Regions from separate parts of the Micromonospora sp. WMMB235 genome, predicted to be linked through region 1. Evidence: riboswitches for the same ligand, from Rfam matches in the RefSeq annotation. Region 1 holds a riboswitch; the other holds the start of a gene.
The links. Region 1 has a riboswitch for glycine ahead of gcvP (aminomethyl-transferring glycine dehydrogenase). Riboswitches for the same ligand answer to the same signal wherever they lie in the genome.
Positions count from the first base shown of each region.

Region 2: it holds a riboswitch for glycine, as region 1 does, so the genes downstream of both, gcvT (glycine cleavage system aminomethyltransferase GcvT) here and gcvP (aminomethyl-transferring glycine dehydrogenase) in region 1, are expected to answer to the same signal.

Region 1 is NZ_MDRX01000001.1:987,230-991,257, reverse strand. Features, by position in the region: gene gcvP (aminomethyl-transferring glycine dehydrogenase) at 1-1,622, opposite strand, end outside; glycine riboswitch at 1,696-1,786, opposite strand; gene BFV98_RS04185 (NAD-dependent protein deacetylase) at 1,844-2,686, opposite strand; gene BFV98_RS04180 (NAD(P)H-binding protein) at 2,775-3,431, shown strand; gene BFV98_RS04175 (DivIVA domain-containing protein) at 3,481-4,028, opposite strand, start outside.
Region 2 is NZ_MDRX01000001.1:6,990,958-6,994,985, forward strand. Features, by position in the region: gene BFV98_RS31125 (collagenase) at 1-816, shown strand, start outside; gene BFV98_RS31130 (LysR family transcriptional regulator) at 925-1,887, shown strand; glycine riboswitch at 1,993-2,082, shown strand; gene gcvT (glycine cleavage system aminomethyltransferase GcvT) at 2,221-3,348, shown strand; gene gcvH (glycine cleavage system protein GcvH) at 3,381-3,758, shown strand; gene glyA (serine hydroxymethyltransferase) at 3,765-4,028, shown strand, end outside.

The sequences.
Region 1 (4,028 bases):
ACCTCGGCCAGCCAGCCCTCCAGCTGCGCGATCAGCTCCCGGTACCCGGCGGTCTGCTCGTCCGGCGCGAACGGGTGCAGGTGCGCGAACTCCGGCCAGGTGATCGGTTCCATCTCGGTGGTGGCGTTGAGCTTCATCGTGCACGACCCCAGCGGGATCATGCCGCGGTCCAGCGCGTAGTCGAAGTCGGCCAGGCGGCGCAGGTAGCGCAGCATCGCCGTCTCCGAGTGGTGGCTGTGGAACACCGGGTGGGTGAGGAAGTCCGACGTGCGGGCCAGCCCGTCCGGCAGGGCCGCGTCGGTGTCGCCGTCGAACCCGTCGACGCCGAACGCCCCCCACACCGCCTGCAGGTGCGCGGGCGTGGTGGTCTCGTCGCAGGAGACGCCGACCCGGTCGGCGTCGACCAGCCGCAGGTTCACGTTGCGCGCCGCGGCGGCTGCGACCACCTCGGCGGCCCGGCCCGGCACGGTCGCGGTGACGGTGTCGAAGAACGCGACCTCCGCGACCTGCACGCCCCCGGCGCGCAGCCCGGCCGCGAGCCGCGCCGCCGCCTCGTGGGTACGCCGGGCGATGGCGCGCAGCCCGTCCGGGCCGTGATAGACGGCGTACATGCCGGCCATCACCGCGAGGAGCACCTGGGCGGTGCAGATGTTGCTGGTCGCCTTCTCCCGGCGGATGTGCTGCTCACGGGTCTGCAACGCCAGCCGGTACGCCGGGTTGCCGTCGGCGTCGCGGGACACCCCGACGAGGCGGCCGGGCAGCATCCGCTCCAGGCCTGAGCGCACCGCCAGGTAACCGGCGTGCGGCCCACCGAAGCCCATCGGTACGCCGAACCGCTGGGTGGTGCCGGCGGCGATGTCGGCGCCGATCTCGCCCGGCGGGCGCAGCAGCGTCAACGCCAGCAGATCCGCGGCGACCGTCACCAGCGCGCCCACGCCGTGCGCCGCGTCGACAAGCGCCCGGTGGTCGCGGACCGCGCCGGAGGCGCCCGGGTACTGCAGGTGCAGGCCGAAGAACTCCGCCGGCAGCTCGTCACGCTCGACGTCGACCACGCGCACCTCGATGCCGAGCGGCTCGGCGCGGCTGGCGATCACCGCGACGGTCTGCGGCAACGCGTCGGCGTCGACCACGTACACCGGGCTCTTGCTCTTGGACGCGCGGCGCGCGAGCGTCATCGCCTCGGCCGCGGCGGTGCCCTCGTCGAGCATCGAGGCGTTCGCGGTGGCCAGGGCGGTCAGGTCGGTGACCATGGTCTGGAAGTTCAGCAGCGCCTCCAGCCGGCCCTGGCTGATCTCCGGCTGGTACGGCGTGTACGCGGTGTACCAGGCGGGGTTCTCCAGCACGTTGCGGCGGATCACCGCCGGGGTGTGCGTGCCGTGGTAACCCAGGCCGATCATGGACACGGCGACGGTGTTGCGCGACGCGAGGGCGCGCAGCTCGGCGACAGCCTCCCGCTCACTGGCCGGGGCGGGCAGGTCCAGGGTGCCGTGCCAGCGGATCACCTCGGGGATCGCGGCGTCCATCAGCTCGTCGACGGAGCCGTAACCGACGGTGTCCAGCATCCGGCGTTCGTCGTCGCGGCCGGGGCCGATGTGCCGGTCGGCGAACTGCTCTGCGGTCATGCGCTGCGCTCCTTGGTGGGGCGAGGTCGACGGGTCGGCCTCCCCCTGAGTCGCGCTGACGCGCTCCACAGCGCCTGCCCACGTGGTCCTTTTGCCTGAGAGGTTCCGGGGAGAATCTGCCCCTTCGGCGCCGTCGGATCGACGGTCTCTCCCACGTGGGTGGTACCGGCACTTCCCACGCTACCAGCGGGCGTGTTTCCGGCTCATGTCCCGGGGGTTGATCACACCGGCGCCGGCGCCGCCGCCACCCGGTCGGCCAGCGCGCACAGCGTCGCGCCCAGCGGCGCGTCCAGGCGCAGTGCCGCGTACCCGTCGCCGCGGGTGACGCCCTGGTTGACGATCGCCACCGGGATGCCGTGGCGGGCCGCCCGCAGCACGAACCGCCGCCCCGACATCACCGTCAACGACGACCCGAGCACCAGCAGCGCCCGGGCCCGCTCGACGAGCGCGAAACAGTCCGCGACGCGGGGCGCGGGAACCGTCTCGCCGAAGAACACCACGTCCGGTTTCAGCATGCCGGTGCCGCAGACCCCGCAGTCGACGGCGCGGAACCCGGTCACCGCCTCGTCGGGCAGGTCCACGTCGCCGTCGGGGTTGACGCGCGCCACCCGCGCGTCGAAGCCCGGGTTCGCCTCGGACAGCCGCCGGTGCAGCTCGTCGCGGCCGGTGGCGTTACCGCAGTCCAGGCACGTCACCTCGTCGAGGCGGCCGTGCAGCTCGATCACGCCGGTGGCGCCGGCGGCGGTGTGCAGCCCGTCGACGTTCTGGGTGATGATCCCGCCGAGCAGCCCGGCGTCCTGCAGCCGGGCCACCGCCCGGTGCCCGTCGTTGGGCGCCGCCCGGGCGATGGTCTGCCAGCCCAGGTGGCTGCGCGCCCAGTACCGCCGCCGGGCCAGCGGATCCCGGGTGAACTCCTGGTACGTCATCGGGGTGTGCCGGCGCGCCGCGCCACTGGGCCCCCGGTAGTCCGGAATGCCCGACTCGGTGGACAGGCCCGCGCCGCTGAGCACCACCACGTCACCGGCGGCCACCAGCCGCGTCAACTCCTCGAACGCCTCACTCACCCGTCCATGCTCCCTCGCCGGACCCCGCACCTCCCACCCGTACGGCGGTCGCGCGGCGGGGTGCGGCCAGGCGGGCTAGGTTGAGCCCATGCGCGTCGTCATCGCCGGAGGGCACGGAAAGATCGCCAAACTGCTGGAGCGGGAACTGGCCGGACGCGGAGACACCGCGCTCGGACTGATCCGCAACCCCGACCACGCCGCCGCGCTGCGCGCCGCCGGCGCCGAACCCGTCGTGTGTGACCTGGAACACACCGACGTCGACACCCTCGCCGCCCACCTGGCCGGCGCCGACGCTGTCGTGTTCGCCGCCGGCGCCGGACCCGGCAGCGGCGCCGCCCGCAAGGACACCGTCGACCGCGGCGCCGCCGTGCTGCTCGCCGACGCCGCCGTACGAGCCGGGGTACGCCGCTACCTGCTGGTCTCCTCCATGGGCGTGGACACCGCCCCCGCCGAGGGCACCGACGACGTGTGGGCGGCGTACCTGCGGGCCAAGAAGGCCGCCGAGGACGACGTCGCCGCGCGGGACCTCGACGTGACGGTGCTGCGGCCCGGCCGCCTCACCGACGACGAACCCGCAGGCCGCATCACCCTGGCCCGGCACGTCGAAGCCGGCGCGATCAGCCGCGCCGACGTGGCCCGGGTGCTGCTCGCCCTGCTGTACGCCCCGGCCACCGCCGGGCACACCCTGGAACTCGTCGGCGGAGACACCCCCATCGCCGACGCGATCGCAGCCGTCGCCGCCTGACACCCGCCGGCGCGTCCCGGCCCGCCGTGACCACGGGCCGGGACGCCGCTCAACGCTGGTGCCGCGACAACGCCGGCTGCGGCGCGGTCCCGCCGCCCTGCGGCAACTCCCGGGCGATCCGCTCCATCGTGCGCGACAACTGCTCACTGCCGTCGTCGAGGTGCCGGGCCGCCGCCTGCATGTGCGAGATCATCATCTCGCCGAAGATCCGCAACGCCTCCCGCGTCGCCACCGAGTCGTCGAAGCCGCTCCCCGCGGTACTGCGGTACTCCGTCACCGCCCGCTCGGCCTCCCGCTTCGCCTCCTCCGCCGCCGCCCGCATGTAACTCTCGTACTGGGTACGGGCGTACTCGGCGACCCGGCGGGCATAGTCGTGGGCCTGCGCGATGATCTGCTCGGCCTCCCGCTGCGCCGCCGACAACAGGTTGACCTCCTTCGCCGCCGGCGCCACCGCCGCCTCCGTGCTCGGGATCACCCCGTGCCGGTGCAGCTCCAGATGGTCGTTGAGCCGCTCGTTCTCCGCCCGCAGGTTCGCCACCTGCGCCGCCAGCAGATCCAGCTCGTCGGCCACCTGCAACCGGAACCGGTCCACATCGG
Region 2 (4,028 bases), 6.0 Mb from region 1:
ACGCGCATCTACAACTGGGGCTATCTGGCCGTGCGGTACATGATGCAGTCCCATCGGCCGGACATGACGACAGTGCTCGGATACTACCGATCGGGGGCATTCAACGCCGCCCGCACGTACCTCACCAGCACCATCGGCTCACGCTACGACGCCGACTTCGACGCCTGGCTGACGCGCTGCGCGGCAGGGGATTGCGGCGGGAGCACCACGCCGCCCCCGACCAACCAGCCGCCGTCCGCCTCGTTCACCGTGGCGACCAGTGGGCTCACCGCCACCTTCACCGACCGGTCCTCGGACGCCGACGGCAGCATCGCCTCCCGGCAGTGGGCCTTCGGGGACGGGAGCACCTCGTCGGCCGTCAACCCCAGCAAGACCTACGCTGCGGCCGGCACCTACACCGTCTCGCTGACGGTCACCGACAACCAGGGGGCGACCGCGAGATCGTCCCAGACGATCTCGGTCACGACGGGTGGCGGCACCACCGTGCCGGAATGCAGCGGCACTGACACGCGTACCCTCGACCGCAACTGCCAGCGCAGTGGACGCTCCGCGACCGCGGGCAACTACGACTACCTGTACATCTACCTGCCCGCCGGCGTCAGCACCCTCACCATTGCCGTGGCCGGCGGCACGGGCAACTGCGATCTCTACTACAGTCCGTCGAGCTGGGCCACCACCAGCAACGCCACCCGCTCCTCCGCCGGGGCCGGCAACACCGAGTCGCTGGCCATCCCCAGCCCGGCCGCCGGCTACCACTACATCAGCCTCTACGGGAAGACCGCCTGCTCTGGCACCACGGTGAGCACGCGCTACTGAACCACATGTGATGGGTATGAGTTCGCCGCCCGGCGGGAGTTGCCGGGCGGCGCGCCCGCCTGGCCTGTGGCCGCCGCGCCGCCTGCGGCCGCGTGCATAATCTCGGTCATGGGCATCGATGTGCGCCACCTGCGGGCGATCAGTGCCATCGCCGAGGCCGGAAGCGTGACCGGCGCCGCCGCCCGCCTGGGCCTGTCACAGCCCGCGCTGACGGCCCAGGTGCATCGGATCGAGAAGACGGTCGGTGGGCCGCTGTTCGTCCGAAGCCGTACCGGTATGCAACCGACCGAACTCGGCAAGCAGGTGCTCCAGCGCGCCCGCGTCGTGCTGGCCGAGGTCGACGCGCTCGTCGAGGACTTCGGCGACCGGCACCCCATTCCAGGTTTGCTCCGACTCGGCACCGTCCACATCGCCTGCGCGGGCAGCCTCGTACGCCACGTCGCGGAAGCGTTCCCGGATCCGGAGATCGCGCTGCAGATAGAGCCGTCCTCGCGACTGTTGGTGGAGGCGCTCACCCGAGGCCAGTTGGATGCCGCGTTGCTGGGCATCCTTGAGGGCTTCGAGCTGCCGATCGGTCCCACGCTCACCAGCCGGCCACTGATCCCCCGTTACCCGATCTTCGTCGCCATGTCCGCCTCCCACCCGCAGTCCCACCACGAGCAGGTGCGGCTGGCCGACCTGAGAAACGAATCGTGGGTGTGTCCGCCGGGGCCGGACGACGGCTCACTCGCCTCGCTGCGACGGGCCTGCCGCGCCGCAGGTTTCGAGCCGAAGATCCGGTACGAAGCGCCGAGTGGCGCCGCGCACCCACTGGTGGCCGCCGGAGACGGTGTCCGGCTGGTCGACCCGACCTGGGCCCCGGCCGCCGGGACTCGGGTGCTGCCGCTGCGCGGGGAGCCGCAGTTGCTGGCCAGGCTGATGGTCGTCTGGCGGCGCGATGCGCTGACCTCTGCACAGAGCAGCGCTTTGTTCCAGGCCATCACCCGGGCCTACCTGGATCACGTCAACGACAACGCTGCCTTCGCCCGATGGTGGCGGGCCAATCCCCACGCCCATCCCGCAGCGTCGTAGCGATCCGACGGCGATATATAGGCATCAGCTATGGGCAGGATGATGTTGACGCGGTATGTGCCGTCACCTAACCTGCGAATGGCCCACAACTACATAGACACCATTCGAACCTGCACGGGAGAGACTCCGTTCATTCGGAGCGCCGAAGGAGCAAACTCCCAAGAAACTCTCAGGCCCCATTACCGTGCAGGCGAGGTGACTCTGGAAAGCAGACGACCGTCGTCTCACCCACGGTGCAAGCCGCTGACGCAGCGGTGAAGCTCTCAGGTCAATGACAGAGCGGGAGGCAACCGACCGTTCGACGCCGCGTGCGTCGGGACGAGGAGCGCCCCCGTGCACCAGGACCCTGCGGCTCTGCTCCGCTCACCTCTGCATGCATCACATATAGGACACGGAGCTCGATTCACCGACTTCAGCGGCTGGCGGATGCCCCTTCGCTACGGAAGCGAGCTCGCTGAGCACCGCGCCGTACGCGAACAGGCCGGCCTCTTCGACCTCAGCCACATGGGGCAGCTCGAGGTATCGGGGCCGGAGGCCCCGACAGCACTGAACTACGCTCTGGTCGGGCACCTGTCTGCCGTACCGATCGGTGGCGCGCGCTACACCATGCTCTGCGACGCCGCCGGCGGGGTGCTGGACGACCTCGTTGCCTATCGCCTCGCATCGAACCGGTACCTGCTGGTCGTCAACGCCATCAACACACGCGTCGTACATGCGGCCATCAGGACCCGTTGTGCGGACTACGCGGCCTGGGCCGCCGACCGCACGAACGAGCGGGCGATCATCGCGGTGCAGGGGCCGCGCGCCGCCCCCATCGTGGAAGCCCTGACCGGTACGGGACTCACCCGGCTCCGCTACTACACCGCAGCGCTACTGGACATCGACGGTCGTCCAGCCGTCGTCGCTCGTACCGGCTACACCGGCGAAGACGGCTTCGAACTGCTCGTACACGCCGAAGACGCGGTGCGCACGTGGGAAGCAGCGCTTGTGGCCGGTCGGCGTCACGGCTTGACGCCCACAGGGCTGGCGTGCCGCGACACCCTCCGCATCGAGGCTGGAATGCCGTTGTACGGCGCAGAGATCGGCCGTGACGTCACCCCGTTCGATGCCGGGCTGGGGCGGGTGGTGTCCTTCGTCAAACCAGGCGACTTCGTCGGACGAGCCGCGCTGGCCGAGGCCCACAAGAGCGGCGTTACCCGTCGGCTCGTCGGCCTCGTCGCGTCCGGGCAGAGAATTCCCCGAGCGGGCCAGCAGGTGGTGACGCTGACCGACGACGGCCATGGTGCTGATCCGGTCGGCCTCATCACAAGCGGCACCCCTTCACCCACATTCAAACGGCCGATCGCGATGGCCAGCATCCGTGCCGGCACCAGCGACAGCATCCGGCTGGCCGTGCAGATCAGGGGGACCACCGAGCCGGTCGAGATCGTCCCTCTTCCGTTCTACCGTCGTCCGCGGTGATCCGCGGCCATTCCTTGCGAGGGTTCAGCGTCATGAACGTACCGGAACACCTGAAGTACAGCCTCAACCACGAGTGGGTCAACGACTCGGTTCAGCCGGCCGAAGTAGGCATCACCGCGTTCGCCGCCGAAGCGCTGGGTGATGTCATCTATGTGCAACTGCCCGAGCCGGGGAGCCACCTGACTGCCGGTGACGTGTGTGGAGAGGTCGAGTCCACGAAGTCGGTCGCGGAGCTGTATCTCCCGGTCAGCGGAGAGGTCGTCGCCGTCAACGAGGCGGTCATCGCCAATCCGGGCCTGATCGGCGCCGATCCGTACGGCAAAGGCTGGCTCCTGCGGGTCCGGCTGGCGCAGATGCCTTCCCTGATGTCGCCGGACGAGTACCGCGCCTTCTCCAACGAGTCGCGGTAGGCCCCGATGGCAGCCTTCGACGATGATCTGGCCGACCTCGACCCCGCCGTCGCCGAGGCGATCGGCCGGGAGCTACGCCGGCAACACGAGACCCTGGGCATGATCGCCTCCGAGAATCTCGCGCCCCGAGCCGTCCTTCAGGCGCAGGGATCGGCCCTCACCAACAAGTACGCGGAGGGCTACCCGGGACGGCGCTACTACAGCGGATGCGAGCATGTCGACGACATCGAGCGCCTGGCGATCGACCGGGCCAAGCGCCTGTTCGGCGCC